4 regions of the Serratia sp. LSHTC3 genome follow, and region 1 is predicted to be linked to each of the others. Evidence: predicted binding sites of a transcription regulator. Region 1 holds the regulator's gene; each other region holds the start of a gene.
The links. The regulator PurR, encoded in region 1, represses purine synthesis genes. The targets are predictions, from matches to a motif close to CANGCAAACGTTTGCNTG.
Positions count from the first base shown of each region.

Region 2: a site for PurR is predicted at 5,080-5,097, ahead of pyrD (quinone-dependent dihydroorotate dehydrogenase). Genes of this name have one in related genera too.
Region 3: a site for PurR is predicted at 2,870-2,887, ahead of purE (5-(carboxyamino)imidazole ribonucleotide mutase). Genes of this name have one in related genera too.
Region 4: a site for PurR is predicted at 1,632-1,649, ahead of carA (glutamine-hydrolyzing carbamoyl-phosphate synthase small subunit). Genes of this name have one in related genera too.

Region 1 covers NZ_JBXUNP010000002.1:958,070-966,118, forward strand. The annotation lists gene AC2CGI_RS11880 (riboflavin synthase) at 1-229, shown strand, start outside; gene AC2CGI_RS11885 (I78 family peptidase inhibitor) at 284-577, shown strand; gene cfa (cyclopropane fatty acyl phospholipid synthase) at 652-1,803, opposite strand; gene punC (purine nucleoside transporter PunC) at 2,148-3,359, opposite strand; gene punR (DNA-binding transcriptional activator PunR) at 3,483-4,427, shown strand; gene purR (HTH-type transcriptional repressor PurR) at 4,424-5,449, opposite strand; gene cydH (cytochrome bd-I oxidase subunit CydH) at 5,774-5,863, shown strand; gene sodB (superoxide dismutase [Fe]) at 5,928-6,506, opposite strand; gene AC2CGI_RS11920 (C40 family peptidase) at 6,706-7,524, opposite strand; gene AC2CGI_RS11925 (Grx4 family monothiol glutaredoxin) at 7,941-8,049, shown strand, end outside.
Region 2 covers NZ_JBXUNP010000002.1:510,839-518,887, reverse strand. The annotation lists gene rlmKL (bifunctional 23S rRNA (guanine(2069)-N(7))-methyltransferase RlmK/23S rRNA (guanine(2445)-N(2))-methyltransferase RlmL) at 1-2,037, opposite strand, end outside; gene AC2CGI_RS09610 (YcbX family protein) at 2,141-3,244, shown strand; gene AC2CGI_RS09605 (cell division protein ZapC) at 3,251-3,799, opposite strand; gene pyrD (quinone-dependent dihydroorotate dehydrogenase) at 3,976-4,986, opposite strand; gene ssuE (NADPH-dependent FMN reductase) at 5,245-5,823, shown strand; gene AC2CGI_RS09590 (sulfonate ABC transporter substrate-binding protein) at 5,848-6,813, shown strand; gene ssuD (FMNH2-dependent alkanesulfonate monooxygenase) at 6,833-7,981, shown strand; gene ssuC (aliphatic sulfonate ABC transporter permease SsuC) at 7,993-8,049, shown strand, end outside.
Region 3 covers NZ_JBXUNP010000005.1:215,764-223,812, reverse strand. The annotation lists gene cysS (cysteine--tRNA ligase) at 1-1,279, opposite strand, end outside; gene ppiB (peptidylprolyl isomerase B) at 1,589-2,083, shown strand; gene AC2CGI_RS19305 (UDP-2,3-diacylglucosamine diphosphatase) at 2,094-2,816, shown strand; gene purE (5-(carboxyamino)imidazole ribonucleotide mutase) at 2,966-3,490, shown strand; gene purK (5-(carboxyamino)imidazole ribonucleotide synthase) at 3,487-4,554, shown strand; gene AC2CGI_RS19290 (hypothetical protein) at 4,633-4,932, opposite strand; gene ybbP (putative ABC transporter permease subunit YbbP) at 5,062-7,494, opposite strand; gene ybbA (putative ABC transporter ATP-binding protein YbbA) at 7,491-8,049, opposite strand, start outside.
Region 4 covers NZ_JBXUNP010000003.1:431,486-439,534, forward strand. The annotation lists gene AC2CGI_RS14895 (glycosyltransferase) at 1-317, shown strand, start outside; gene dapB (4-hydroxy-tetrahydrodipicolinate reductase) at 581-1,402, shown strand; gene carA (glutamine-hydrolyzing carbamoyl-phosphate synthase small subunit) at 1,873-3,021, shown strand; gene carB (carbamoyl-phosphate synthase large subunit) at 3,038-6,262, shown strand; gene kefF (glutathione-regulated potassium-efflux system oxidoreductase KefF) at 6,434-6,991, shown strand; gene kefC (glutathione-regulated potassium-efflux system protein KefC) at 6,984-8,049, shown strand, end outside.

The DNA of each region.
Region 1 (8,049 bases):
CATCGACGGCATTAGCCTGACCATCGGCGAAGTGGTGAATAACCGTTTCTGCGTGCACCTGATCCCGGAAACGCTGGATCGCACCACGCTGGGTAAAAAACGCCTCGGCGACAAGGTGAACATCGAGATCGATCCGCAAACGCAGGCGGTGGTGGACACCGTCGAGCGCGTGCTGGCCAATCGGGAAGCGACGTTGGCCGCGGCGATGGCGCCGGCGCACAAAGACTGACAGCGATTCTGGCGTGACCGCCGGCATCGAATCATAAGCAGAGAGGAGAAACGCGTGAAGTTTTATGGGAAAACGTTGTTGTTAACCGCGTTGCTGGCGCTGAGCGCTTGCAGCAGTTCGCCTGAGCAGGGCGCGGGCGCGCAAATGGCCGATGCGGACGATACCTGCGGCGCTTCGCAGTATCAAAATTTTGTCGGCAAACCGATGACCTCGCTGGAAGGCGTGCGGATCGACGGCAAGGTGCGAGCCATTCCGTACAACTCTGCCGTCACCATGGATTTCAACCTGCGCCGTCTGAACTTCCTTGGCGACAGCGACGATAAAATTATTCGCGTTTATTGCGGTTAACCCGCAGGGTTCGAAAGAGCAAAAAAAAAAGCCCCGGCGAAGATGTTGCCGGGGCTTTTTTATCGGGAAAGCGTTCAGCGGGCGACGCGAATGCCGCCTTCAACGCCTTTCGGGCTGAACACCACCTGCCATAACTGCAGATCGCGCGCCCGGAACGCGCCGGCGCAGGCGTTCAGGTAATAGCTGAACATCCGTTCGAAGCGTTCGGAATAGCGCTCGGCGAGCTGCGGCCACGCCTGTTTGAAGCGCTCGAACCAGGCCATCAGCGTGCGATCGTAGTCGGCGCCGATGTTGTGCCAGTCTTCCATCACGAAATGGCCTTCGCTGGCCTCGGCGATATGCCTCACGGAGGGCAGGCAACCGTTCGGGAAGATATATTTGTTGATCCAGGGATCGACGTTCATGTCGGTCTTGTTGGAGCCGATGGTGTGCAGCAGGAACAGGCCGTGCGGCGCCAGATTGCGCTCCACCACGTCGAAATAGGTGCGGTAGTTTTTCGGCCCGACGTGCTCGAACATGCCGACCGAGACAATGCGATCGAACTGCTGGTGCAGATCGCGGTAATCCTGCAACAGGATCTGCACATCCAGCCCGGCGCAGCGCGCCTGAGCCAGCTTCTGCTGTTCGGCGGAAATGGTCACGCCGACCACCGACACGCCGTAATTTTTCGCCGCATAGGCGGAAAGGCCGCCCCAGCCGCAGCCGATGTCCAGCAAACGCATGCCCGGCTGCAGCTGCAGTTTCTCGCAGATCATCCGCAGCTTGGCTTCCTGCGCTTCCTCCAGCGTGGTGGCGTCTTTCCAGTAGCCGCAGGAATACTGCATGTAAGGATCGAGCATCAGGGTAAACAGATCGTTGCCGAGATCGTAATGTTCTTTGCCGACGATCCAGGCGCGCTTTTTCGATTGCAGATTGGTCAGGCGCGCGGCGGCGATACGCAGGGTATCTTTCAGGTGGTGGGGGAGTTTCTTCTCCAGCCCGGCGCTGACCACGCGCTGGAAGAACATATCCAGCCGCTCGCACTCCCACCAACCGTCCATATAGCTTTCGCCCAGGCCCAGGGATCCTTGCTGCAAAACGCGTTTAAAGAATTCGGGATTTTTAACCTGAATATCGAAAGGGCGCGATCCGTTGATTTCGATACCGGCCAGACCGAGCATTTCGTGCGCGATACGGTACCACTGGTTATCCTGGATGCTCAGATCTTCTATACACGATGAACTCATAGCTTCTCCATCACCTTCTTCTGACTGATGACCCGTTAGGAAACAGCTTAGACAATTTCTGCGGGTGCATACCTATACCAACGGGAAATAAGCCCGCGGCGTCTGATATCCGACTATGAACAGAGGAAATTTAAAGAAACGGCCCGACGCAAACGGCGCAGGATAAACGCCCCTTTAAAAAAAGAGTGTGACGCAAGGCGCGTACACAATAGCTGATTGAGATATAGAGATTATAAGGTGTTACTTTACAAGGTTGTTTTTGAGTATAGGCGTGCCGAGGCGTTGACTCAACTGTAAATCGCACTCGGCACACATATTCTTTAAGTGATTATTAATCTTGGCAATTATGACGCTGAGTTAGCATGTTCCCGCTGTGCCTTTTGCTGCGCATCGGCCGCTTTTCCCCGCTGCAGGAAATAACCCAGCGCGGCCAGGACTACCGTAGATACCATCACCGTCACCGTCGCCAACAGCGGCTGGGCAATAAACGCCGACACCAGCATGCTTGCCACAAAACACAGCCCCAATTGCAGCGTATTTTGCAGCGCGGCGGCTTTGCCGCTGCTTTCCGGGAACGGCATCAGCGCATTCGCCACCATGATCGGGTAGCCGGCGCCGTTGACCAGCGCCATCACGCAGAACGGGATCAGCAGAGTGGTGAGCGTCGGATTGGTCAGGGTCGCCACCAGATACAGCGCCACCATGCTGACACCATAAGCTACCAGCAGCCACGGCAGCAGAGTTTTGCCATTGATGCGCTTAAGCGCGGCGCGGCAGCCGTAGCCGCCCAGCAGGAAGGCCAGCGTTTGCGGCACATAGCTCAGACCGATGTCGCTCGGGCTATAGCCCATATCGCCGAGGATGAACGGCGAACCGGTCAGCCAGGCGAAGAAACCGGCCGAGCAGGCGGCGTACATAGCGACGTTGCCGCTGAACACCGGAGATTTCAACAGTTGCCAGAAGCTGACGCCGTTTTTCGGCGCGTCGGCGGCGGGGGGCGTTTTGGCGCGCTCTTTGAGCAGCAGCGTCGGCAGCAGCAGCAGTGCGGTGATCACCAACAGCGCGGCGAAGATCGCACGCCAGCTGGCGTGGTTCAGCAGCCAGGCGCCAAGCAGCGGCGCCAGCGCTGGTGACAGCGCCACCAGCGGCATGATGGTGGCGAACACGCGGTTGGCCTGGCCTTCGCGATAGCGGTCGACCACCAGCGCTTGCCAGATGGCGGTGGCGGAACAGACGCCGACGGCCTGAATAAAGCGCAGTATCCAGAGCTGCACGGCATTTTCTACCCACAGCATGCCCAGGCAGCCGAGCGCGAACAGCGTCAGGCCGATCAATAATACCGGTTTGCGGCCCAGCCGGTCGGAGAGCGGCCCCCACAGCAGTTGCGCGAAGGCGAAGCCGGCCAGGAAGATGCTCAGGCTGGCGCTGACCGCGCCGGCGGAAATTTGCAGTTCCTCCCGCATGGCGCCGAAGGCGGGCAGGTACATATCGGTCGCCAGATAACCCAACATGCTCAGGCCGGCGAGGTAGAACATAAAGCCAAAAGAATTTCGCATGGTATTTCTCGTTAATATTTTAGTGTCGCAGGTTTTTAGCGCCGGCCAGTGTATCCGGCTGGATCTCTGCTTGTGAAACGGTAATATTTGCAAAGTGCTGTTAAAAAAATTGAAGGCAAAGCGATGTGGTCTGAATATTCTCTTGAAGTTGTTGACGCGGTCGCGCGCACCGGCAGTTTCAGCGCGGCGGCGCAGGAGCTGCACCGGGTGCCGTCGGCGGTGAGCTATACCGTGCGGCAACTGGAACAATGGCTTGCGGTGCCGCTGTTTGAGCGGCGTCACCGTGATGTGGAGTTGACGCCGGCCGGCGCGCTGTTTATCAAGGATGCGAGAGTTGTTATCAAAAAAATGCTCGACACCCGTCGCCACTGTCAGCAGGTGGCCAACGGGTGGCGCGGCCAGCTGAATATCGCAGTCGACATCATCGTCAAACCCCAGCGCAGCCGCCAGCTGGTGCTGGATTTCTACCGCCATTTCCCCGATGTTGAACTGATGCTGCAACCCGAAGTGTTCAACGGCGTTTGGGATGCGTTGGTGGACGGCAGGGTGGACATGGCGATCGGCGCCACGCGCGCGGTGCCGGTCGGCGGCGGCTTTGCCTTCCGCGATATGGGCTACATGAACTGGCTGTGCGTAGTCAGCCCACAGCATCCGCTGGCGCAGCTGGCAGGGCCGTTAAATGACGATCGGTTGAGGCCGTACCCTGCGCTTTGTCTGGAAGACACCTCGCGCAATCTGCCCAAGCGCGTCACCTGGACGCTGGATAACCAGCGGCGGCTGGTGGTGCCGGACTGGACATCGGCGCTCGACTGTCTGTGCGCCGGGCTGTGCGTCGGCATGATGCCGGCGCATCGGGCGCTGCCGCTGGTGCAGCGCGGTGAGCTGAAGGCGTTGCAGCTGCAGCAGCCGTTTCCCGCCAGCCCTTGCTGCCTGACCTGGCAGCAGGATAAACCGTCGCCGGCGATGAGTTGGCTGCTGGCGTATCTGGGCGATGGCGAGACGCTGAATCAGGAGTGGCTGAGCGAGGCGGCGCCGGAAGCCGTGCAGGCTTCCGGCTCAGGGGATTAGCGGCGGTAGTCGATGAACGGACCGTCGGCGACCGAACGGCGTTCCACCAGCTTCGGATGCACTTCGATCACCTGCGATTCTTCGCGCTTGCTGATGATGCGATCCAGCAGCATGGTGAAGGCCATTTCTCCCAGGCGCTCTTTAGGCTGGTGAATGGTGGTCAGCGCTGGAGTGAAGTAGCGGGCGTTGCGCACGTTGTCATAGCCGATCACGGAAATATCCTGCGGCACTCGCAGCCCCAGCTCATCAGCGGCGCAGATGGCGCCCATCGCCATGATGTCGCCGCCGCAAAATACCGCGGTCGGCCGCTGTTTTTGCGACAGGATTTGGTGCATCGCCTTGTAGCCGGACTCCGGCTCGAAGTCACCCTGGACGATCCACTCTTCGCGAATGTCGATATGCGCTTCCTGCAGCGCCTTCATAAAGCCCTGATGACGGCCGCCGCCGGTGTTGCGCGACAGCTGGCCCGGGATGGCGCCGATATCGCGGTGACCGCGCTCGATCAGGTAACGGCCGGCCAGATAGCCGCCTTCGAACGCGTTATCGATGATGGTGTCGGTGAAGTCGCCGCGCGCAGCGCCCCAGTCCATCACCACCATCGGGATATTACGGTAGTCCTCCAGCATGCCCAGCAGTTGATCCGGGTATTCGGAACACATGACCAGCAGGCCGTCGACGCGCTTTTGCGCCAGCATCGCCAGGTAGGCGCGCTGCTTGTCCAGATTGTTGTGCGAGTTGCACAGGATCAGGGTGTAACCTTTGCTGTAGCAGCTGTTTTCCACCGCCTCGATCACTTCGGCAAAATAGGGCGCTTCGCTCGAGGTGGCCAGCAGACCGATAGACTTGGTGTGATTGACTTTCAGGCTGCGCGCCACGGCGCTCGGCGAGTAGTGCAGCTCTTTGATCGCGGCCCACACGGCCGCTTTGGTCTCTTCGGCGACGAAACGAGTCTTATTGATGACGTGCGAAACGGTGGTGGTGGAAACGCCCGCGCGTTTGGCCACATCTTTAATCGTTGCCATGTAAGGAATGACTCCTGAACTCACATGTTTACAGCATGTAAGTGTGATGTTAATCGTTTGCCTACGTAGATCCTTCTCCAGAGAAGCGAAAACTGAGTTTTTAGTGTGTTGAAGTCTTCAGCGCTTAATCAGGAGGGGCATGGATGCCGGTACGCAGTTGTGAACTGCGAATTTTGTCGCATATTGAACAAAAGTGGAAGAGGTAATCGAGATTATAAACCGGGAAATGATAACAAGATTTTATCGGCGAACTGTGGGAAAATGATTTGACGTACTAATTGTGCGCCTTTTATCCTTAGGAAAGCCCATTTTAAAGGAGTTGTCATGGATACCGATCTGAAGATGTCTCTGTTCACTACCGTCGGCGCGTTGGCGATGATCATCGCTTTCAGCTTTGTCGCCGCGTTGAACTGATCTCCCGCCGGTTTTAAAAAAGGCGCAGCCTGGCTGCGCCTCGTCACTTCGGCAAGGCCTGCGTTTACGCCAGGTTTTCCGCCGCAAATTTCCAGTTGACCAACGCCCAGAAGTTTTCCAGGTATTTTGGACGCGCATTGCGGTAATCGATGTAATACGCGTGTTCCCACACGTCAACGGTCAGCAGCGGTTTATCTTCACCGGTCAGCGGAGTTGCCGCGTTGGAGGTGTTGACGATCGCCAGCGCACCGTCTGGTTTTTTCACCAGCCAGGTCCAGCCGGCGCCGAAGTTTTTCACGGCGGCATCGGTGAACTGCTCTTTGAACGCAGCGAAAGAGCCGAAGGATTTGACGATCGCCGCCGCCAGTTCGCCCTGCGGTTCACCGCCGCCCTGTGGCGACAGGCAGTGCCAGTAGAAGGTGTGGTTCCACACCTGCGCGGCGTTGTTGAACACGCCGCCGTTGGAGGTCTTGATGATCTCTTCGAGCGATTTGCCCTCGAACTCGCTGCCTTTCACCAGGTTGTTCAGGTTAACCACGTAGGTATTGTGGTGTTTGCCGTAGTGGTATTCCAGGGTCTCGGCGGAGATGTGCGGCTCGAGCGCGTTTTTCTCATACGGTAATGCAGGTAATTCAAACGACATTGCTTCCTCCTTTACAGCGCCACTTTCTTCCCGCCCAGGCGGGAGCCAGATGGGCCGTTTTTTATTGTGGTCATTCAATCTTAACAATTTTCATCATAAAAAACAGGAGGAAAAGCGAGAAATGCGCGTGGGGGAGTGCGATGGGCGATAGCTTGAGCAGGCGGTTGCGACCGGGGCCGCAACCGCGCAGAACAGGGAATTAACGGATGGTTTTCGGCGTCACTACGCGGCGTGCGCCGATGTAATGGTTTTGCCAATAGTCGTTGTCGAGCTGGCTGATGCGGATCTCTTCGCCGGTGCGCGGCGACTGGATGAATTTGCCGTTGCCGAGATAGACGCCGACATGGTCCGCCACGCCGCGGTTGTTGATGCGGAAGAACACCAAATCGCCGCTTTCCAGTTCGCTTTTCTTGATCGGCGCCGCGTCGCGAAGGTGATACATTTCGTTGGCGGTGCGCGGCATCTTGATTTTCACCACGTCCTTATAGGCGTAATAGATAAGGCCGCTGCAGTCGAAGCCGGTGCGCGGCGAGCTGCCGCCCCAGCGGTAAGGCTTGCCCATCTGATCCATCAGCTTGGCCATCGCGGTCTGTTTGGCATGCTGGTAACGTTTTTTGTGCGCCGGGCTGAGTTTTAACGGCTTTTCTTCACGCGCCAGTTTGGCGGTGGCCATACCGGCGTCGCGGTGGCGGCCATAGCCTTTTTTATAGCCCTTTTTCGGCGGGGTGACTTTAATCTTGGCGGTTTTCTGCGCTTTGGCCTTGGGTTTGGCGCTGACGATCTTTTTCGCGCTTTTCTCGCTTTTGGCCTTGGCGGTCTTGGTTTTTTTCTCGGGGGCCGTCACTTTGGCTTTTTTGGCGGCTTTATCCGCTTTCTTTTTTCTGCGGTCATCGGGCCGCGCTTCATTAGCATGGCTTTTACGCTGCTCGGCGGCAACGCGCGCCTGTGGCGCAGCGTGCGCCAAATTGAAGAAGAGCTGCGTAAACAGCAGCGCAAAGAGCGTAAGAATTAAACGCATGTCGACGTCACCAACCTTGGCCCCGAAACGGATATCGAAAGAGTTACAGTATTCCCGAACTTCACCATATAAAACAGCGAAGAACTCATAAATAATAATCCATATTGTGAGAAAACGTTAATGACATTTTTTTTGGTTTAAAATCAGCCTGTTGATGTATAAAAAAGCGCCAGGCGACGGTGGCGGATATAATTAAGCCGCGCCGGCATCGCGGCGCAATATATTAGTGAAATGGTCGGATTAAAAATGTTATTCTCAACGTATGTTTTGACCGGAATGACGTGGCCGGTGAAACGCGATCGGCGGCGGGCGAATATCCTTGCAAAAGATGGCGTTTTCTTGCGACTGTTCCAGCCGCTACAATAGCCCGCGTGATGCATGTTGTAGCCATGAAATGTGGCTTGAGGAAGCAATAAATGACGACGACACTTGAAAAAATTCAGCACCAGATCGCTGAAAACCCGATTCTGCTTTACATGAAAGGTTCGCCAAAGCTGCCGAGCTGCGGCTTTTCCGCGCAGGCTG
Region 2 (8,049 bases), 450 kb from region 1:
CTCTTTCGCCTCCAGACCCAACGCGCTCAGCCCTGCCATATCCATTTGGAAACCGCGCTTGTTGTTCGAGAACATGATGGTCCCGTTGCGGCGCAGCAACCGTTTCAAATCTTTCATCAGCGCCAGATGATCGCGCTGCACGTCAAAGGTGTTCTCCATCCGCTTGGAGTTGGAGAACGTCGGCGGATCGATGAAGATCACGTCGAACTGTTCATTGGCGTTGCTCAGCCAAGACAGGCAATCGGCCTGGATCAGCCGATGCTGACGGCCGGTCAGGCCGTTGGCGCGCAGGTTCTTCTCCGCCCATTCCAGGTAGGTGCGCGACATGTCCACCGTGGTGGTGCTGCGCGCGCCGCCCAGCCCGGCGTGCACGCTGGCGGTGCCGGTATAGGCGAACAGGTTGAGGAAGTCCTTGCCATTGCTCATCTCGCCCAGCATACGGCGCGCGATGCGGTGATCGAGGAACAGGCCGGTATCGAGATAGTCGGTCAGGTTGACCCACAGCTTGGCGTTATACTCTTCCACCAGCAGGAACTCGCCCTTCTGCGCCAGTTTCTCGTACTGATTTTTGCCCTTCTGGCGCTCGCGGGTTTTCAGGATCAGCTGATTCGACGGCAATTCCAGCACCGCCAGCGTCGCGTTGATCACATCGAACAGGCGCTGACGCGCCTTCTGCGCATCGACGGTTTTCGGCGGCGCATACTCCTGCACCACCACCTTGCTGCCGTAACGGTCCACCGCGACGTTGTATTCTGGCAGATCGGCGTCGTACAGGCGGTAGCATTCAATGCCTTGTTGCTTCGCCCACTTGTCGAGCTTCTTCAAATTCTTGCGCAGACGGTTGGCGAAATCTTCCGCCACCTGCACGCCGCCGGTGGCGCTACCGGCCGGGCTTGCCGCCAGCTGATAGTTTTTCTGCACGCACTCCAGCGGGCCGTTCTTCGCCTTGAACTGGCGCTCGGCGCGCAGCTGCAGGCAGCTCAACAGCTCCGGCGAGGCGCTGAACAGCGACAGTTGCCAACCGCCGAAGGCGTTTTTCATCACGCGCCCCAGCATGTTGTGCAGCGCGATCAGCGCCGGTTCGCTTTCCAGACGCTCGCCGTAAGGCGGGTTGCTGATCACCGTGCCGTGCGGGCCTTCCGGCAGCGGGTTGGTCAAGCGCGCGACGTCGCCGACATTGAAGGTGATCAGCTCGGCGACGCCGGCGCGGCGGGCGTTGCCGCGCGCCATTTCAATCACCCGGCGATCGATATCGGAGCCGAAGAAGCGAGAGGCGGTTTCCTGCAGGCCGCGGCGCGCGCGCACCTGCGCTTCGGTGGTGACTTCACGCCACAGTTCGGCGTTGTGGCCATTCCAGGCGCTGAAGCCCCAGTGTTGACGGTGCAGGCCCGGCGCGCGATCGGCGGCGATCATCGCCGCTTCGATCAACAGCGTGCCGGAGCCGCACATCGGATCAAGCATCGGCGTGCCCGGCTGCCAGCCGGAACGCAACACGATGGCGGCCGCCAGGTTTTCCTTCAGCGGCGCCTGGCCGGTGAGATCGCGGTAGCCGCGCTGGTGCAGGCCTTCGCCGCTCAGATCGAGCGCCACGCTGGCCATATCGCGCTGCAGGAAGACGTTAACGCGAATGTCCGGCTGCTGTTTGGCAACCGTCGGGCGTTGGTCGAGCTTACGGGTGAAGCTGTCAACGATGGCGTCTTTCACCTTCAGCGCGCCATACTGGCTGTTGCGGATCTCTTCGTTCACGCCGCTGAAATGCACGGCAAAGGTTTTATCCACGCCAAAAATGCTCGGCCAGTCGATCGCCTGCACCCCGAGGTACAGATCCAGATCGCTGTGCACGCGGAATTCGTTCAGCGGCAACAGAATGCGCGAAGCCAGGCGGCTCCACAGCAGGCTTTGGTACAGAAGACGATCGTCACCCTGAAAATGTACCCCGCCCTGCACCACTTTGCAGTCGTGAGCGCCAAGCGCTTCCAGCTCGCTTTTTAACAGTTCTTCCAATCCACGCGCCGTGCTGGCAAACAGAGAGTTCATATCGTACTTATCACCAAAAAGAAAATTGTTGCGCATTATAGCTAATCCGCACCGCTTGTCATAAAGTTGCTCCCTTCTATTTAATCATCGCACGGAGATAAGGGTGATCACGCTTTCCAGACTCTACGTCCATCCGGTTAAATCACTGCGCGGCCTGCAGCTTTCCTACGCCCAGGTCGGCAGCAGCGGTCTGGCCTTCGACCGCAACTTTATGATCACCGAGCCGGACGGCACCTTTATTACCGCGCGCCAATACCCGCAGATGGTGCTGTTCACGCCGGCGCTGTTGCCGGACGGGCTATTCCTGACCGCGCCGGACGGCGAAAGCGCCGCCATTCGCTTCAGCGACTTCGCCGCCGCGCCGCAGCCGACCGAGGTGTGGGGCAACCATTTCACCGCGCTGATCGCGCCGGATGAGATCAACCGCTGGCTGAGCGGCTATTTCCAGCGCGACGTGCAGCTGCGCTGGCTGGGGCCGGAGCTGACCCGCCGGGTGAAGAAGCACCCCGAAATCCCACTGACGTTTGCGGACGGCTATCCTTATCTGCTGATTAACCAGGCTTCGTTTAACGATCTGCAGCAGCGTTGCCCCGGCAGCATCAAGCTGGAACAGTTCCGCCCCAATCTGGTGGTGAGCGGCGCCACCGCCTGGGCCGAGGACGGCTGGCAGGTGATCCGCGTCGGCGACGTGATGTTCGATCTGGTGAAACCCTGCAGCCGCTGCGTGCTCACCACCGTCAGCACCGAGCGCGGCCGCAAGCACCCGAGCGGCGAACCGCTCAGCACGCTGCAAAAATTCCGCTCCGCCGACAACGGCGATATCGATTTCGGCCAGAATATGATCGCCCGCAACAGCGGCATCATCCGCGTGGGCGATACGGTGGAAGTGCTGTCGACCAAGCCGCCGCGCCCTTATGGCGCAGGCAAAGTGGTGGAGAGCGTGCAGGTGCCGCAAGACAGCGCGCACAGCGTCACGATCGAATATGAAGGAAAGGTGTTTACCGGCAACAACCAGCAGATCTTGCTCGAACAGTTGGAACAGCAAGGCATCCGCGTGCCTTACTCCTGCCGCGCCGGGATTTGCGGCAGTTGCCGCATTACGTTGCTGAGTGGTGAGGTCGCGCCCCTGAAGAAAAGCGCGCTGGGCGACAACGGCACCATCCTGTGCTGCAGCTGCATCCCGAAAAGTGATTTGACCCTGGCGTAAACCGCCTTATACCGCCCTGTCGTAAGCCGGGGCGGCGCTTTCATCCTGCGCGCACGGTTTCAGCCGATCGTGCATCACCTTGATGGCGTCGCCCAAGACCATGGTACGGCCAGCGACCGTCAGCTGATTTTGCGCCAGCAGGCACAGGCTGGCGTTATCCCCGGCCTCCACCACCAGCAAGCGCGCTTCCGCGCCGCTCTCCATCACTTTCACCGCCGCCAGCTCGCCGTTTTTCGGCTGCAGCGGGTAATGCTGCTGCGAGAAATGCCAGCTCTTTGGCATCAGCGGTTTCAGGAAGCGATAGGCGACCAGCGCATTCAGCACCAGCTCGGCGCGCTGTTCATGGCTAAGCTTGACCTGCTTGCACTGTTCTTCATAGGTGAAATAAAGGGCGGCGTCATCCACGCAAAAAGCACATTCATCAAAGGCGTCCGGCGTTAACATTTTGGCCGGGAAACGTGAACGAAAGATCATACCATTAGCTAAATCCAGCATTAGCCGATCGTGTTCGGCATCAAAATACCAACGCCAATTATCGTCAGGTTTTATCTTCATTTCGTATCCTTCTCGCTGCCTATGCCAACGCCGCACTCACCCTAAAAGGCAATTTTATCACCGATGAAATCGCTTAAACATCGGATAATTCCGCGAACGATATTTAAGCTAACGAACAAAATATAGACGAGCCGGGGGCAGAAATAAACCCCCGGAATAAAATGAGAGGAAAAATATTAGATATGGGTAACGATATCTTTAATCAAACGCGGGCCGTGATAGATAAATCCGGAATAAATTTGCAGCAGGCTCGCGCCGGCCTCCATTTTTTCGCGCGCCGCCGTCAGCGAATCGATGCCGCCTACGCCAATAATCGGCAGGCGCCCCTGCAGTTCGGTGGAGAGACGACGGATAACTTCGGTGCTGCGTGATTGCAACGGACGCCCGCTTAACCCGCCCGCTTGTTCGCAGTAATTCAACCCCTGGATCAATTTTCGATCCAACGTGGTATTGGTGGCGATCACGCCATCGATATTATGCCGCACCAGGCTATCGGCAATTTGGATCAATTCTTCTTCTGAAAGATCCGGCGCGATCTTTACCGCCACCGGCACATATTTGTGATGACGCGCATGTAATTCCTGCTGCTTATTTTTAATCGCAGCCAAAAGATCGTCCAGCGCTTCGCCATACTGTAAGGATCGTAACCCCGGCGTATTCGGTGAAGAGATGTTAATCGCGATATATCCGGCATACGGATAAACTTTATCCATGCAGATCAAATAATCGTCTTTGCCCTGCTCGACCGGCGTGTCTTTATTCTTGCCGATATTGATCCCAAGAATGCCGCCGAAATGGGATTTCTTAACGTTTTCAACCAGATTGTCCACGCCATGGTTATTGAACCCCATGCGGTTAATCAGGCCTTCCGCCTCAACCACGCGGAACAAGCGCGGCTTGTCGTTGCCCGGTTGCGGACGCGGCGTCACGGTGCCGACTTCCACATGGCCGAAGCCCATCGCGCCGAACGCATCGATGCATTCGCCGTTTTTATCCAGACCGGCGGCCAATCCCAGCGGGTTTTTAAACGACAGCCCCATGCAGTTGACCGGTTTGGTCGGCACGGACTGACGGACAAGAAACGCTAATGGGGTGCCGGTAATACGGCTGAGCTGACGAAAGGTCACTTCGTGCGCGCGCTCCGGATCGAGCTGGAACAACGCTTTCCTGATGAGGGGGTAGTACATGGACTCTCCTGATTTCCCGGTTGCAAACCGGGGGCGTATTATCCGGTATCCCCCGCCTAATTGGAATTGATTAAAGGCAAAAAAAGCCGTTTTTACGCAATCGTTTTCCCTCTTCACCGCCAAATCGGCGCTAATCCGCTTTTGCGCATATCCAAATCAAAAAATGAGATTTAAAAAACGCGCCGGGTTGCTGGTAGGTTTAAAACACTTCCTATTGATTTTCTAATTAAACCTAACTTTTAGTTATAAGGAGTGGCAATGCGCGTTATATCACTGGCCGGTAGCCCACGCATCCCATCACGTTCCGCCGCGCTGCTCTCGCTGAGTCAGAACTGGCTGCGGCAGCAAGGGGTGGAAGTGACGGCCTATACCCTGCACGACTTTGACGCCGAAGATCTGCTGTACGCCAACTTCAACAGTCCGGCGATCAAGGCGTTTGCCGAGCAGCTGGCGCAGGCCGACGGCCTGCTGATTTCCACGCCGGTTTATAAAGCGTCGTTCTCCGGCGCGCTGAAAACCCTGCTGGATCTGCTGCCGGAACGCGCTCTGGATCATAAGGTGGTGTTGCCGCTGGCGACCGGTGGTTCGATCGGCCACATGCTGGCGGTGGACTATGCGTTGAAACCGGTACTGGCGGCGCTGAAAGCGCAAGAGGTGCTGCACGGCGTGTTCGCCGACGACAGCCAGATCCAGCTGACCGACGAAGGCGCCACGCTCACCGACGCCGTGGCCGCCCGGCTGGAAGAGGCACTGGCCAGTTTCTATCTGGCACTTGGCCGCCGCAAACCGCCGGCGCTGCGCGTCGCCTCGCCACTGGCGGCGCGTCAAACCGCCTGAAACGCCTGGAAAAGGAGAGCCTGAATGAAACAACGCATTGCTTTGCGGCGTTGGCTGAGCGCCGCCGCCTTCACCGGCCTGCTGTCGCTGGTTTGGGCCAACGCCGCCGTCGCTCAGGATCCGGCGCAGTTCCGCATCGGCTACCAAAAAGGATCGGTCAGTCTGGTGCTGGCGAAGAGCCACCGGCTGCTGGAGGAACGTTTCCCCGCCACCCGCATCAGTTGGATCGAGTTTCCCGCCGGCCCGCAAATGCTGGAGGCCCTGAACGTCGGCAGCATCGATCTGGGCAGCACCGGCGATATTCCGCCGATCTTCGCGCAGGCCGCCGGGGCCGATCTGCTGTATGTCGGCGTTGAGCCGCCCAAACCGAAGGCGGAAGTGATCCTGGTGCCGGAAAACAGCCCGATCAAAACCGTCGCCGATCTGAAAGGCCATAAGGTCGCGTTCCAGAAAGGATCCAGCTCACATAACCTGCTGCTGCGATCGCTGCAAAAAGCCGGACTGAAATTTACGGATATCCAGCCCGCCTATCTGACGCCCGCCGATGCGCGCGCCGCATTCCAACAGGGCAACGTCGATGCCTGGGCGATCTGGGATCCTTATTATTCCGCCGCGCTGCTGCAGGGCGGCGTTCGGGTGCTCGGCGACGGCACCGATCTGAACCAGACCGGCTCCTTCTATCTGGCGGCACGCCCTTATGTCGAAGCCAACGGCGCCTTTATCAGCCAGGTCCTGACGGTGCTGACCCAGGCCGATGCGCTCACCCGCAGCGACCGGGCGCAAAGCGTGACCTTGCTGGCCAACGCCATGGGGCTGCCGGAACCGGTGATCGCCAGCTATCTGGATCACCGCCCCCCGACCGCCATCACACCGCTCGATGCGCATACCATCGCCGCGCAGCAGCAAACCGCCGACCTGTTTTACGCCAACCGGCTGGTGCCGGTGAAGGTCGACATCTCGCAACGCATCTGGCGCCCAAGCGCGCAATAAATACGGGAGAGCATTGACGATGAGCCTGAACGTTTTCTGGTTTTTACCCACCCACGGCGACGGCCACTATCTTGGCAGCGCACAGGGTGCTCGCAGCGTCGATCACGGTTACTTGCAGCAGATCGCCCAGGCGGCGGATCGGCTGGGATTCGGCGGGGTACTGATCCCCACCGGCCGCTCCTGCGAAGACTCCTGGCTGGTGGCCGCCTCGCTGATCCCGGTCACCCAGCGGCTGAAATTTTTGGTCGCGCTGCGGCCGGGCATCATCTCCCCTACGCTGGCGGCGCGCCAGGCGGCGACGCTGGATCGCCTGTCCAACGGGCGCGCGCTGTTCAATCTGGTCACCGGCGGCGATCCGGAAGAGCTGGCGGCCGAGGGGCTGCACCTTAGCCATGAAGAACGCTACGAAGCCTCAACCGAGTTCACCCACATCTGGCGCCGGGTGCTGGAAGGGGAAACCGTCGATTTCCACGGCAAGCATATTCAGGTGAAAGGCGCCAAACTGCTGTTCCCGCCGGTGCAACAGCCGCGCCCGCCGCTCTATTTCGGCGGATCCTCCGCCGCCGCACAGGATCTGGCCGCCGAGCAGGTAGAAATGTATCTCACCTGGGGAGAGCCGCCGGCGCAGGTTAAGGCGAAGATCGAAGAGGTGCGCGCCAAAGCGGCGGCGAAAGGCCGCCAGGTGCGTTTCGGCATCCGGCTGCACGTCATCGTGCGGGAAACCACCGAAGAAGCCTGGCGCGCCGCTGACCGGCTGATCGCCCACCTCGATGAGGAAACCATCGCCAACGCGCAGCAGGCCTTTGCGCGCTTCGACTCCGTCGGCCAACGGCGCATGGCGGCGCTGCACGGCGGCAAAAAGGATAATCTGGAGATCAGCCCGAACCTGTGGGCCGGCATCGGCCTGGTGCGCGGCGGCGCCGGCACCGCGCTGGTGGGCGATGGCCCGACGGTCGCGGCGCGCATGCAGGAATATGCCGATCTGGGCATCGACACCTTTATTCTCTCCGGCTATCCGCATCTGGAAGAGGCCTACCGCGTCGGCGAACTGCTGTTCCCGCACCTCGATCTGGCGCAGGAGGAAACGCCCGCTCGCCTTCAGCCGGTGCGTCCGCAGGGCGAAGTGGTGGCCAACATCTATGTTCCGCAAAAAGTATCGCAGAGCTGAGGAGCGCCCCGATGGCAAATAACGTACAACGCATCCTGTATCGGCTGGCCCCCTGGGCGCTGCCGCTG
Region 3 (8,049 bases), on a different contig from region 1:
GCGCTTCGTTACGCTGTTTGATCAGCGCTTCGATCTCCGCCACTTCACCGTCGTCAACCTGTGCGCCCCCTTGCAGGAACTGCTCCGGCTCTTGCTGCAGCAGGCCGAGCACTTTCGCCAGCTTGCGCAGCTCCGCCGCCATGCCGTTGGCCGCCGCCATGTCTTCGCTCTTCAGGCGGTTAACTTCGCGCGCCAGATCGAACAGCGCCGAGTAGGCTTCCGGAGTGTTGAAGTCGTCGTCCATCGCTTCGCGGAAGCGGGCTTCGAACGCTTCACCGCCGGCCGGCGCGGCATCGGCGTCGGTGCCGCGCAGCGCGGTATAGAGGCGCTCCAGCGCGGTGCGCGCCTGCTTAAGGTTCTCTTCGCTGTAGTTCAGCTGGCTGCGATAGTGCCCGGACATCAGGAAGTAACGCACCGTCTCCGCATCGTAATGGCCGAGCACGTCGCGGATGGTGAAGAAGTTATCCAGCGATTTGGACATCTTCTCTTTGTCGATCATCACCATGCCGGAGTGCATCCAGTAATTGACGTACGGGCCGTCGTGGGCGCAGCTCGACTGCGCGATCTCGTTCTCGTGGTGCGGGAACATCAGATCGGAACCGCCGCCGTGGATGTCGAAGTGGGTGCCCAGCTGTTTGCAGTTCATGGCGGAGCATTCGATATGCCAGCCCGGACGGCCCGGCCCCCACGGCGACTGCCAGCTCGGCTCGCCCGGCTTGGACATTTTCCACAGCACGAAGTCCATCGGGTTACGCTTCACGTCGTCGATCTCCACGCGCGCGCCGGCCTGCAGCTGATCCAGATCCTGACGCGACAGCAGGCCGTATTGCGGATCGCTGTCGATGGAGAACATCACGTCGCCGTTGCTGGCCACGTAAGCGTGATCGCGATCGATAAGACGCTGCGTGATCTCGATGATCTCGGCGATGTGCTGGGTTGCGCGCGGCTCTTGATCCGGGCGATCGATCAGCAGCGCGTCGAAGTCGGCATGCATTTCCGCCAGCATGCGTTCGGTCAGCTGGTCGCAGGTCTCATGATTTTCCGCCGCGCGGCGAATGATTTTGTCGTCTACGTCGGTGACGTTGCGCACGTAGTTCAGCGAATAGCCGAGATAGCGCAGATAACGCGCCACCACGTCGAAAGCGACAAAGGTACGACCGTGGCCGATGTGACACAGGTCATAGATGGTTACCCCGCACACGTACATGCCCACTTTCCCGGCATGAATGGGTTTGAATTCCTCTTTTTGACGACTCAGGGTATTAAAAATCTTTAGCATCGGGAGATTCCGTGGTGTGCGTGATAACAAAAAAGATAACCGGGCTTCAGGTTTTACGCCCGGTAGCGTATTGAAACCTGAAGCCTGATCTATTGCAAGGTTAAGGCCAAGCTTTGCTGACTTCACGCGAATAAAATGCGCGAAATTCGCCGGCCGGCGCAATTGTTATAATATAACACAAATGCAATTACCACAGACAGTGCGCGGTTGAGCCGCTGCTGACTCGCTGGGGCGGATATGTTATAAGGGCGGTCTGAATGTTCACTCGCTTTACGTGACGTCTCACTTCACCTTGTTAGGATTAAAACTATGGTTACTTTCCACACCAATCACGGCGATATCGTTATCAAGACCTTTGCTGACAAAGCGCCGGTTACCGTTGAAAACTTCCTGAACTACTGCCGCGCCGGTTTCTACGACAACACCATCTTCCACCGTGTGATCAACGGCTTCATGATCCAGGGCGGCGGTTTCGAGCCGGGCATGAACCAGAAAGCGACTAACGCGACCATCAAGAACGAAGCCAACAACGGTCTGAAAAACACCATCGGCACCCTGGCAATGGCGCGCACCAACGATCCGCACTCCGCCACCGCACAGTTCTTCATCAACGTGGCTGACAACGACTTCCTGAACTTCCGCGGCGAAAACGTGCAGGGCTGGGGCTACTGCGTGTTCGCTGAAGTGGTTGAAGGCATGGACGTGGTCAACAAGATCAAAGGCGTGAAAACCGGCCGCAGCGGCATGCACCAGGACGTACCGGTAGAAGACGTCGTCATCAACAGCGTGACCGTCAGCGAGTAATCGCGGCTGCATGAGTACGCTGTTCATCGCAGATCTGCACTTGTGCGCACAGGAACCGGCAATCACTGCCGGTTTTCTGCGTTTTTTACGGCGCGAAGCGGTGCACGCCGACGCGCTGTACATCCTCGGCGACCTGTTTGAAGCCTGGATCGGCGACGACGATCCCGAGCCGCTGCACGCGGAGATCGCCGCGGCGCTCAAAGCGCTGCAACAGGCCGGCGTGCCCTGCTATTTCATCCACGGCAACCGCGATTTTCTGCTCGGCAAGCGCTTCGCCCGCGCCAGCGGCATGCAGCTGCTGCCGGAAGAAAAAGTGCTGGAGCTGTACGGCCGCAGGATCCTGATCCTGCACGGCGACACCCTGTGCACCGACGATCAAGCCTATCAGCAATTCCGCCGTAAAGTGCACAACCCGCTGATTCAAAAATTGTTCCTCGCGCTGCCGCTGCGCTGGCGACTGAAGATCGCCGCCAACATGCGCGCCCGCAGCCAGCAATCCAACCAGTACAAGTCGGAAGCCATCATGGACGTCAACCCGCAGGCGGTCGAGCAAACGATGCTGCGCCACGACGTGCACTGGATGATCCACGGCCATACCCATCGCCCGGCGGTGCACCGGCTGGCGCTGAGCAACGGCGAAGCCCATCGCGCGGTGCTGGGCGCCTGGCACGTCGAAGGATCGATGATCAAAGTCAGCGCCGACGCCGTCGAGCTGATCCAATTCCCATTCTGAGTTCCGCGCAGGCGCGCGAGTGAAAATTCGCGCTTTCGCCGGTGAAAACCGGCGACGCAACCGTTTTCCTCGCCGTGCGCTCATGGTATGCTCTACGCCCTCATTCGGCCCTCAGCCGACGCCAGACAAATCACAGGAGCCTTACACCCATGGGAGCCAACGCCGCTTCAGCCGCCAATGCCGGGGCTAAAATCGCAATTGTAATGGGATCGAAAAGTGACTGGGCCACCATGCAGTTCGCCGCCGAAGTCCTGACCCAGCTCGATGTCCCCTTCCATGTCGAAGTCGTTTCCGCTCACCGCACGCCGGACAAGCTGTTCAGCTTCGCCGAGCAGGCTGCCGCCAACGGCTTTGACGTGATCATCGCCGGCGCCGGCGGTGCGGCGCATCTGCCGGGCATGCTGGCGGCGAAAACCCTGGTGCCGGTGCTGGGTGTGCCGGTGCAAAGTGCCGCGCTGAGCGGCGTAGACAGCCTCTACTCCATCGTGCAGATGCCGCGCGGCATTCCGGTGGGGACGCTGGCGATCGGCAAAGCCGGCGCCGCCAACGCCGGGCTGCTGGCGATGCAGATCCTGGCGCTGCACGACGCCGCGCTGGCGCAGCGTTTGGCGGACTGGCGTCAGGCGCAGACTGAAGACGTTTTGAACCACCCCGATCCGCGGGAGGACGCATGAAGCCGGTTTGCGTACTGGGCAACGGCCAGCTGGGGCGCATGCTGCGCCAGGCCGGCGAACCGCTGGGCATCGCCGTCTACCCCATCGGCATCGATGCCGAACCCGAGGCGGTGCCGTATCAGAACAGCGTCATTACCGCCGAGATCGAACGCTGGCCGGAAACCGCGCTGACGCGCGAACTGGCGACCCACAGCGCCTTCGTCAACCGCGACATCTTCCCGCGTCTGGCCGATCGCCTGACGCAAAAACAGCTGCTCGACCAGCTCGGCCTGGCGACCGCGCCGTGGCAGCTGCTGGCGAGCGCCGCCGAATGGCCGCAGGTATTCGCTTCGCTGGGCGAACTGGCGATCGTCAAACGCCGGGTCGGTGGCTATGACGGCCGCGGCCAGTGGCGCTTGCGCCCCGGCCAGGAAGCCGAACTGCCGGCCGACGCCTATGGCGAGTGCATCGTCGAGCAAGGCATCAATTTCTCCGGCGAAGTGTCGCTGGTGGGCGCGCGCGGCCACGACGGCCGTTCGGTATTCTACCCGCTGACCCATAACCTGCATGAAGACGGCATCCTGCGCACCAGCGTGGCGCTGCCGCAGCCCAACCCGGCGCTGCAGCAACAGGCCGAGCAGATGCTGGCGGCGATCCTGAACGAGCTGAACTACGTCGGCGTGATGGCGATGGAGTGCTTTATCGTCGGCGATCGGCTGCTGATCAACGAACTGGCGCCGCGCGTGCACAACAGCGGCCACTGGACGCAAAACGGCGCGTCCATCAGTCAGTTCGAGCTGCACCTGCGCGCCATCCTCGGCCTGCCGCTGCCGCAGCCGGTGGTGAGCACGCCATCGGTGATGGTCAACCTGATCGGCACCGCCGTCAACGAACAGTGGCTGTCGCTGCCGCTGGTGCACCTGCACTGGTATGAGAAAGAGGTGCGCCCTGGCCGCAAGGTCGGCCACCTCAATCTGAACGACCCGAGCGCCGCCGATCTGCGCCAGGCGCTGCAGACGCTGGCACCGCTGCTGCCGGGCGAATACCAAAGCGGGCTGGCCTGGGCACAGCAGAAGCTGGCCTAAAGCGCACGCCGCCGAAAGTAAAAGGGGTTAGCCCAAGGCTAACCCCTTTTTTATGACGACAATTTTAAACCGCTGCGCTTAATCAGAAAAAATATTCTTATTTTTCCTTAGCATACTTCTTATCATCAGATTCATACCCAAAAAACCACTGATGCCATATCCAAGCGCTGTGACGATATGATTGCGCAAGAAAGGGTAATTAAGGGTCAGATCGTTAGCGATAAGAATCGAAAACCACGGCAACAATGCAACCAGCAATATGCCCGTTCCGTTAAAGAATCCCGCTGAAGCAAGGCCACGCTGCCAACGTCCGAGACGTTCGCGCAAAGGCAAATTTTTTAATTCCGGGATACTTTTAAGTGACCAGTAGATTTTCATTCCCTTCGTTCCTGGTGGTAACCCGCAGATCACACATTATAAAACACGAAAATAATACAGTTTAAAGACGACGCCTCTCTTTTCTGCCAAGCCGGGTGCTTATCACATCCGGCGTTATAAATAGCCGCATCACCCCTCATAACTGCGGAACAGCGCCTTGCCGCGCAGCAGGCGCACACCCAGCCAGCCGCCGCACAGCGACAACAGCAGCGCGCTGGCCAGCGGCAGCGCCCACCACAGCACCGGCGTTGGCGTCCACGGGAAGTCGAACACCCGGCTCTGCAACAGCCACAGCGCCGCCTCGGCGCCCACCGCCGCCGCGATGCCCGCCACCAGCCCCAGCAGGGCGAACTCGCACCACAGCGTGCGGCGCAGCAGCCGTTTGCCGGCCCCCAGCGTACGGTACACCACCAGCTCCTGGCGGCGTTGACGCATGCCGACCTGCACCTGCGCCAGCAGCAATAGGCCGCCACACAGCACCACCAGCACCACCATCACCTCCAGCGCGCGGCTGACCTGCTGCAGCACGCCGCCGACCTGTTGCAGGATCGCACCGATGTCCAGCAGACTGAGCGTCGGGAACTGACGGTTGAGCTGGGTCAGCATCTGGCCGTCGCCGTCGTAGCGGAAGCTGGTGAGCCAGGTCTGCGGCTGGCCGTCCAATGCGCCCGGCGGGAAGATAAAGTAAAAGTTCGGCTTCAGGCTCTCCCAATCCACCTGGCGCAGGCTGGTGACTTTGGCGCTGAACGCCTGGGTATCGCCGCTGAAGGTCAGCGTGTCGCCCAGCTTGATCTTCAGCCGCCCGGCGATGCCTTCATCCATCGAAACCTCGCCGGTTTTCGGCGGCCAATTGCCCGCCACCAGCGGATTGTGATCCGGCAGTTCAGCCAGCCAGGTCAGGTTCAGCTCACGGTTCACCGCCTCGCCGCCCGGATCGTCTTCATGCACCCGCTCGGTCGCCACCTGCTGGTTTATCTCGGTCAGGCGCACCCGCACGATCGGGTAATAGGTTTCCGGCTTGATCTGGTGCTGCTGCAGGAAGGTTTTCACCTGCGGCACCTGCGCCTCGGTCATATTGAGCAGGAAAAAGTTCGGGCTGTCCGGCGGCAGCTGTTGCTGCCAGCGTTCGAGCAGATCGCCGCGCAGCACCAGCAACAGCGCCAACAGCATGAACGACAGCGAGAACGCCGCCAGCTGGCTGATGGTCACCCACGGCTGATGCAGCAGACGATTGACCGCCAGCCGCAGCGCCAGGCTCTTGAGCGTGATGCGGCGCAGCAGCAGCAGGCTGCCCCAACCGATGCCGCCCAACAGCAACGCCAGCACCGCCATACCGGCCAGGATCGCCCACAGCAGCGTACTGGCCCCCATCAGCGCCACCAACAGCGCCACCACGATCGCCGCCGTCACCGGCAGGAAGTAGCGCAGTGGCCAGACGTTGGCCGTCACGTCGCGGCGCAGCACCCGCAGCGGCTGGGTCGCCAGCAGCTGGCGATACGGCCGCAGCCCGACCAACAGCGAAATCAGCACCAGCGCGCCGAGCGCCCACAGCCACGGCCAGGCGCCGGCGGCGGGCAACGCGGCCGGCAACACCGGCTTCAGCAGGCGGATCAGCAGCGCTTCGAACGCCAGCCCGATCGCCCCACCACATACCGCCGCCAGCGCCATCACCGCCAGCCACTGGCCGACGATCAGCTTACGCAGCGCGCCGCGCCCGGCGCCGAGGGTTTTCAGCACCGCGATCAGATCGTAACGGCTGCGGCAATAGTGGCTCATCGCCACCGCCACGGCGGCGATCGACAACAGCAGCGTCAGCAGGGCCGACAGCAGCAGGAACTGTTGAGATCGCTGCAACGACTTGCCAAGCGCGCTGCCGGATTCCTGCAGCCCGAACCAGCGCTGGTCCGGCGTCAACTGCGGCGTCAGCCGCGCTTCGTAACGCTGAATATCCGGCTCGGCGCCGGCGAACATATAACGGTAGGTCAGGCGACTGCCCGGCTGCACCGCGCCGGTCTTATCGACGTCGGCCAGGTTGATCATGATGCGCGGCGCGGTCTGGAACGGATTGAAGCCGGCGTCCGGCTCCTGAATGATTTCACCGGCGATGCGCAGCGTGGTGTCGCCCACCTCGAGCGAATCCCCGACTTTCACGTTCAGCAGCGCCAGCAAGCGCGGCGCCACCAGCACGCTGCCCGGTTCAGGCTTGATGTTGGCCGGGCGCGTTTCCAGCTTGCCGTACAGCGGATAGACCAGATCGGTGGCTTTCACGTCCGCCAGCTGCGGCCGATCGCCGGCATAGGTCATGGTGGTGAACGACAGCTGGCGGCTCACCTTCAGCCCCTGCTGCTGCGCGTCCAGCAACCAGCCTTCCGGCACCGGATGCGCGCTGCGCAGCACCCGATCGCCGGCGATAAAGTCGCGGCTCTGCTGGCTGAGTCCTTTGTCCATGCGATCGCTGATGCTGCCCAGCGCCAGCACGCAGGCCACGGAGAGCGTCAACGCCAGCCAAACGATCAGCAGCGACGGCGAGCGCCATTCGCGCCAGAACCAGCGCCAGATCATGCTTCCTCCCACAGCTTGCCTTCGCGCAGCCGCAGCCGCCGCTGGCAGCGCGCCGCCAGGGTTTCGTCGTGGGTCACCAGGATCAGGGTGGTGTCGAAATCGCGGTTGAGAGAGAACAGCAAATCGGCGATGCGATCGCCGGTTTGACGATCGAGGTTACCGGTCGGCTCATCGGCGAACAGCACCCGCGGCCGGCCGCTGAAGGCGCGCGCCAGCGCCACGCGCTGCTGCTCGCCACCGGACAGCTGCGCCGGCAGGTGATCGAGCCGCTTGCCCAGCCCCAACTGCTCGAGCAGCTGCACCGCCTGCTCGCGGCTCTGCCTGTCGCTCTCGCCGCGCAGCAGCGCCGGCAGCTGCACGTTCTCCAGCGCGTTCAGCGTCGGCACCAGCATGAACGACTGAAACACGAAGCCGACATTTCTGGCGCGCAACGCGGCACGCCCCTCTTCGTCCAGCGCGGTCAGCGACTCGCCCAGCAAACGCACTTCGCCTTCGCTGCCGTCATCCAGCCCGGCCAATATGCCCAGTAAGGTCGACTTGCCCGAGCCGGATTCC
Region 4 (8,049 bases), on a different contig from region 1:
GCTGGTTGCCGGAGACGGCGCTGCTGATCACCAACGGCGGTTACGGCTCGATCAACTATGCGCTGAACAGCGGCGTGCCGCTGATCGTCGCCGGCACAGGCGAAGACAAACTGGAGGCGGCCGCGCGCGTGGTCGCCGCCGGCTGCGGCATCAGCCTGCACACCAGCACGCCAAGCCCTGAACAGATCCTGGCGGCGGCGACGCGCATTCTGCAGCAGCCGATCTATCGCCAGCGCGCGGCGCTGGTGCGTGAGGACTATGCCCGCCACGATGCGCTGACGGCGATCGCCAACGAAGTGGCCGCCATTACCGCCTGACATCGCCGCACTCCGTTCCTCAGGCGCCGTTTTCGGCGCCTTTTTTCTGCATTTTTTTGCCATGGAAACTGCATGATTATGTACAATCGTCGCAGGCCGCCAAATCGGTTGAATGTTAATCTCACGACAGCGCCGCTGATGAAAACGGGGGAATATCATAATTTTCTAATTATGAAATGAATCCTCTGGCGGCGCTGCAGCGGGGCAGTTACCCTGAATCGATAGCCTAATGGGATAGGCGTCAAATCAAGAAGAGAGCAAGCATGAGTGATTCACAAATCCGCATTGCGATTGCGGGCGCCGGCGGCCGGATGGGCCGTCAGTTGATCCAGGCGGTGCAGCAGGCGGAAGGCGTGGTGTTGGGCGCGGCGTTGTCGCGCCCGGGTTCAAGCCTGATCGGCGTCGATGCCGGCGAGTTGGCGGGCATTGGCGCGCTGGGCGTCAAGGTAAGCGACAGCCTGGAGAAAGTGGCGAGCGAGTTCGACATTTTGATCGACTTCACCCGCCCGGAAAGCACGCGGAACTACCTGGATTTTTGCGTGGCGCACCACAAGGCGATGGTGATTGGCACCACCGGCTTCGATGACGCGGGCAAGCAGGCGATCCGCGCTGCAGCGCAGCATATCGGCATCGTGTTCGCCGCCAACTTCAGCGTCGGCGTCAACCTGGTGCTGAAACTGCTGGAGAAGGCCGCGCAGGTGATGGGCGACTATACCGATATCGAAATCGTCGAGGCGCACCACCGCCACAAAGTAGATGCGCCGTCGGGCACGGCGTTGGCGATGGGCGAAGCGATTGCCGGCGCGCTGGGGCGCGATCTGAAAAGCTGTGCGGTCTATGCGCGCGAAGGCCATACCGGCGAGCGCGATCCGAAGAGCATCGGCTTTGCCACCATTCGCGCCGGCGACATCGTCGGCGAGCACACCGCGATGTTCGCCGACATCGGTGAACGGGTGGAAATTACCCATAAGGCTTCCAGCCGCATGACTTTTGCCAGCGGTGCGGTGCGCGCGGCTGCCTGGCTGCATAACCGGGATAAAGGTTTATTTGATATGCGCGACGTGTTGAATTTGGACCAGTTATAATTGATTTGCATACCATCGTGATGTGGTTGTATTGATCATAATGCTATGATAATCGGGCAATAATTTTATTGTCCTTTTTTTTAACATGATAAATATCATGTTGATTTTATTTCATTGCCAAAGCTGTTATTTGTCTGTATTTACTTTGCTAATCATCTCCTTTTTTTCCACTCTCGGCTTTTTCAGCGTCTTTTTTGTCCCATTTCGGCGCTATTTTCCGTCATTCTTCCCCGCAACCGTTTTCCAGCCCCGGTTTTCTGTGTTTTTATCGGCGCTCAAGCCGCATGAGCGCCGAGAACTGCAAAAATAAAACAAAAAACGGCAGTTTGGGTAGACAAGCCAGGCACTCATCATTAAAATGCGCCCAATTTGCCAAAAATTGGCCTCGCGGACGGTTTTTGCATTGATTTAGATCGCGATATCTGAATTAATATGCAAATATTGTGATTGATTATTCCTTGGAGGGTGTTTTGATAAAGTCAGCGCTATTGGTTCTGGAAGACGGAACCCAATTCCACGGTCGGGCCATCGGGGCAGAGGGAACGGCAGTGGGGGAAGTGGTCTTCAATACGTCGATGACCGGTTATCAAGAAATCCTCACTGATCCTTCCTATTCCCGCCAGATCGTTACTCTTACTTATCCTCATATCGGCAATGTCGGCACCAATGCTTCCGACGAAGAATCCTCCGCAGTACACGCCCAAGGCCTCGTCATTCGCGACCTCCCGCTGATCGCCAGCAACTACCGCAACGAAGAAAGCCTGTCCGACTACCTCAAGCGTCACAACATCGTGGCGATCGCCGATATCGATACCCGCAAATTGACCCGCCTGCTGCGCGAGAAGGGCGCCCAGAACGGCTGCATCATCGCCGCCGATTCGCCGGACGCCGCGCTGGCCCTGGCCAAGGCGCAAGGTTTCCCGGGGTTGAAGGGCATGGATCTGGCGAAAGAGGTCACCACCCAAGAGGCCTACAGCTGGCAGCAAGGCAGCTGGACGCTTGAAGGCGACCTGCCCGAAGCCAAAACCGCCGCGGAACTGCCGTTCCACGTGGTGGCTTACGACTACGGCGCCAAGCGCAACATCCTGCGCATGCTGGTGGATCGCGGCTGCCGCCTGACCGTGGTGCCGGCGCAGACCCCGGCCGACGAGGTGCTGAAAATGAATCCGGACGGCATCTTCCTGTCCAACGGCCCGGGCGATCCGGAGCCGTGCGACTACGCCATCACCGCCATCAAACAGTTCCTGGAAACCGACATTCCGGTGTTCGGCATCTGCCTGGGCCACCAGCTGCTGGCGCTGGCCAGCGGGGCGAAAACCATGAAGATGAAGCTCGGCCACCACGGCGGCAACCACCCGGTGAAGGATCTGGACAACAACACCGTGATGATCACCGCGCAGAACCACGGCTTTGCGGTAGATGAGAACAATCTGCCGGCGAACCTGCGCGTGACGCACAAATCGCTGTTCGACCACACGGTGCAGGGCATTCACCGCACCGACAAAGCGGCGTTCAGCTTCCAGGGCCACCCGGAAGCCAGCCCAGGCCCGCACGACGCCGCGCCGCTGTTCGATCACTTTATCGAACTGATTGAGACTTACCGTTCTAACGCCAAATAATCAGGAGCAGTAAAAAATGCCAAAACGTACAGACATAAAAAGCATCCTGATCCTCGGCGCTGGCCCGATCGTTATCGGCCAGGCGTGTGAGTTCGACTACTCGGGTGCCCAGGCGTGTAAAGCGCTGCGCGAAGAGGGTTACCGCGTCATTCTGGTCAACTCCAACCCGGCGACCATCATGACCGACCCGGAAATGGCCGATGCGACCTACATCGAGCCGATCCACTGGGAAGTGGTGCGCAAGATCATCGAAAAAGAGCGCCCGGATGCGGTGCTGCCGACCATGGGCGGCCAGACGGCGCTGAACTGCGCGCTGGAACTGGAGCGTCAGGGCGTGCTGGCCGAGTTCGGCGTTACCATGATCGGCGCCACCGCCGATGCGATTGACAAGGCCGAAGATCGTCGCCGTTTCGATGTGGCGATGAAGAAAATCGGTCTGGATACCGCGCGTTCCGGCATCGCGCACACCATGGAAGAAGCGCTGGCGGTGGCCGCTGACGTCGGCTTCCCGTGCATCATCCGCCCTTCCTTTACCATGGGCGGCACCGGCGGCGGCATCGCCTACAACCGCGAAGAGTTCGAAGAGATCTGCGAACGCGGCCTGGACCTGTCGCCGACCAACGAGCTGCTGATCGATGAATCGCTGATCGGTTGGAAAGAGTACGAGATGGAAGTGGTGCGTGATAAGAACGACAACTGCATCATCGTCTGCTCCATCGAAAACTTCGACGCCATGGGCATCCACACCGGTGACTCGATCACCGTCGCGCCGGCCCAGACCCTGACCGACAAGGAATACCAAATCATGCGCAACGCCTCGATGGCGGTGCTGCGTGAGATCGGCGTCGAAACCGGCGGCTCCAACGTGCAGTTCTCGGTCAACCCGAAAACCGGCCGCCTGATCGTCATCGAAATGAACCCGCGCGTATCGCGCTCTTCGGCGCTGGCGTCGAAAGCCACCGGCTTCCCGATCGCCAAGATCGCCGCCAAGCTGGCGGTGGGCTACACCCTCGATGAGCTGATGAACGACATCACCGGCGGCCGCACCCCGGCGTCGTTCGAACCGTCCATCGACTACGTCGTGACCAAGATCCCGCGCTTCAACTTCGAGAAGTTCGCCGGCGCCAACGATCGCCTGACCACCCAGATGAAGTCGGTCGGTGAAGTGATGGCCATCGGCCGCACCCAGCAGGAGTCGCTGCAGAAAGCGCTGCGCGGCCTGGAAGTGGGCGCCACCGGTTTCGACCCGAAAGTGAGCCTGGACGATCCGGAAGCGCTGACCAAAATCCGCCGCGAGCTGAAAGACGCCGGTTCCGACCGCATCTGGTACATCGCCGACGCCTTCCGCGCCGGTTTGTCGGTAGACGGCGTGTTCAACCTGACCAACGTCGACCGCTGGTTCCTGGTGCAGATTGAAGAGCTGGTGCGCCTGGAAGAGCAGGTGGCCGACGCGGGCATCAACGGCCTGAACCAAGAGTTCCTGCGCACCCTGAAGCGCAAAGGCTTCGCCGATGCGCGTCTGGCCAAGCTGGCCGGCGTCGCCGAGAGCGAAATTCGCAAGCTGCGCCACAGCTACGGCCTGCATCCGGTCTACAAGCGCGTGGATACCTGCGCGGCGGAATTCGCCACCGACACCGCCTACATGTACTCCACCTATGAAGAAGAGTGCGAATCCAACCCGACCAACGACCGGCCGAAAGTGATGGTGCTGGGCGGCGGGCCGAACCGTATCGGCCAGGGCATCGAGTTCGACTACTGCTGCGTGCACGCCTCGCTGGCGCTGCGCGAAGACGGCTACGAGACCATCATGGTCAACTGTAACCCGGAAACCGTCTCCACCGACTACGACACCTCAGACCGCCTGTACTTTGAGCCGGTAACGCTGGAAGACGTGCTGGAAATCGTGCGCATCGAGAAGCCGAAGGGCGTGATCGTGCAGTATGGCGGCCAGACTCCGCTGAAGCTGGCGCGCGAGCTGGAAGCCGCAGGCGTGCCGGTTATCGGCACCAGTCCGGACGCCATCGACCGCGCCGAAGACCGCGAGCGCTTCCAGCAGGCGGTCAACCGTCTGGGTCTGAAGCAACCGGCCAACGCCACCGTCACCGCCATCGAACAGGCGGTGGAGAAGGCGGCGGCCATCGGCTATCCGCTGGTGGTGCGTCCTTCCTACGTGCTGGGCGGCCGGGCGATGGAAATCGTTTACGACGAAACCGACCTGCGCCGCTACTTCCAGACTGCGGTCAGCGTATCCAACGATGCGCCGGTGCTGCTGGATCGCTTCCTGGACGACGCGGTGGAAGTGGACGTCGATGCCATCTGCGACGGCGAACGCGTGCTGATTGGCGGCATCATGGAGCACATCGAGCAGGCGGGCGTGCACTCCGGCGACTCCGCGTGTTCGCTGCCGGCGTACACCCTGAGCCAGGAAATTCAGGACGTGATGCGTCGTCAGGTGGAAAAACTGGCGTTCGAGCTGCAGGTGCGCGGCCTGATGAACGTGCAGTTCGCGGTGAAAGACAACGAAGTCTACCTGATTGAAGTCAACCCGCGCGCCGCGCGCACCGTGCCGTTCGTCTCCAAAGCCACCGGCGTGCCGCTGGCCAAAGTGGCCGCGCGCGTGATGGCGGGCAAAACGCTGGTCGAGCAGGGTGTGACCGAAGAGATCATCCCGCCGTACTATTCGGTGAAAGAAGTGGTGCTGCCGTTCAACAAATTCCCGGGCGTCGACCCGATTCTGGGGCCGGAAATGCGCTCTACCGGGGAAGTGATGGGCGTGGGCCGCACCTTCGCGGAAGCCTTCTCCAAAGCGATGCTGGGCAGTAACTCGGGCATGAAGAAGCAGGGCCGCGCGCTGCTGTCGGTGCGTGAAGGCGATAAAGCCCGCGTGGTCGATTTGGCCGCCAGCCTGCTGAAGCAGGGCTTCGAGCTGGACGCCACCCACGGCACCGCGGTGGTGCTGGGCGAAGCGGGCATCAACCCGCGCCTGGTCAACAAGGTGCACGAAGGGCGTCCGCACATTCAGGACCGTATCAAGAACGGCGAGTACACCTACATCGTCAACACCACGGCAGGCCGTCAGGCGATTGAGGACTCCAAGCTGATTCGCCGCAGCGCACTGCAGTACAAGGTGCACTACGACACCACGCTGAACGGCGGCTTCGCCACCGCGATGGCGCTGAAAGCGGATCCGACCGAGCAGGTGACGTCGGTGCAGGAAATGCACGCGCGCATCGGCAAGTAACAGCGCGATAACGCAACGTAAGGGGCGCTGCAGATGCAGCGCCCTTTTTTATTCAGCGAATTTGTCGGCTGGCGTTAAAAATTTCCGCTATCAATCAGTGGGCAAACTGTCACTCTGTGTGATTGGTATATGCTTGGTGTATTGGCAAGGAACGAAGGAACGACGATAACAATGATTCTGATAATTTATGCTCACCCGTATCCTCGGCATTCGCATGCCAATCACCGCCTGCTGCAGGCGGTGAAGGATCTCCCCGAGGTGGAGGTGCGCTCGCTGTATGAGCTGTACCCCGATTTCAATATCGACATCAACGCCGAGCAGCGGGCGGTGGAGCGCGCCGACCTGGTGGTGCTGCAACATCCGATGCAGTGGTACAGCTTCCCGCCGTTGTTGAAGCTGTGGATCGACAAAGTGCTGGAGCACGGCTGGGCCTACGGCCACGACGGCAATGCGCTGGTGGGTAAAGACTGCCTGTGGGCGGTGACCAGCGGCGGCGACGAGCACCACTTCGAGCTGGGCGACTTCCCCAACTTCGCCGCGCTGGCGCAGCCGCTGCAGGCCACGGCGATCTATTGCGGCATGACCTGGCTGCCTTATTTCGCCGTGCACAATACCTTTACCTGCAACGAGCCAGCGCTGCTTGCCGCCGGCGAAGCCTACCGCCAGCGGCTGGTCGACTACCTGATGGAACATGCCGAAGCGGAAACCCGGGAGGCCAGCCATGGATAATCACCACATGATGATCGAAGGGCTGATCTACCTCGGCTCCGCGGCGCTGTTTGTGCCGATCGCGGTGCGCCTGGGACTGGGCTCGGTGCTCGGTTACCTGATCGCCGGCTGCATCATTGGCCCCTGGGGGCTGAAGCTGGTGTCGGACGCCGAATCGATCCTGACCTTTGCCGAGATCGGCGTGGTGCTGATGCTGTTTATCATCGGCCTGGAGCTGGATCCTAAACGGCTGTGGACGCTGCGTGCCTCGGTGTTCGGCGGCGGCAGCATTCAGATGGTGGGCTGCGGCCTGGCGCTGAGCGCCTTCTGTTACTTCCTTGGCCTTAACTGGAAGGTGGCGTTGTTGATTGGCCTGACGCTGGCGCTCTCATCCACCGCCATTGCCATGCAGGCGATGAGCGAACGCAATCTGACGCCGTCGCCGATCGGCCGCAGCGCGTTTGCGGTGCTGCTGTTCCAGGATATCGCGGCGATCCCGCTGGTGGCGATGATCCCGCTGCTGGCCAGCAGCGGCGCCACCACCACGCTGGGCGCTTTCATGCTGTCGGCGGCCAAGGTGGTGGGCGCGTTGACGATGGTGGTGTTGCTCGGCCGCTACGTCACCCGCCCGCTGCTGCACTTCGTCGCCCGTTCGGGCATGCGCGAAGTGTTCAGCGCCGTGGCATTGTTCCTGGTGTTCGGCTTCGGCATCCTGCTGGAGATGGCCGGACTGTCGATGGCGATGGGGGCGTTCCTCGCCGGGGTGCTGTTGGCGAGCTCGGAATACCGCCACGCGCTGGAGAGCGATATTCAGCCGTTCAAGGGATTGCTGCTGGGGCTGTTCTTCATCGGCGTCGGCATGTCGATCGACTTCGGCACGCTGTTCCATCATCCGTTGCTGATCGCCTCGCTGCTGCTGGGCTTTATGCTGATCAAGGCGGCGTTGCTGTGGCTGATTGGGCCGCTGCTCGGCGTGCCGAAGCGCCAGCGCGGCCTGTTCGCCATTCTGCTGGGGCAGGGCAGTGAGTTCGCCTTCGTGATTTTCAGCGCCGCACAGCTGGCCGGCGTCTTGCCGGTTG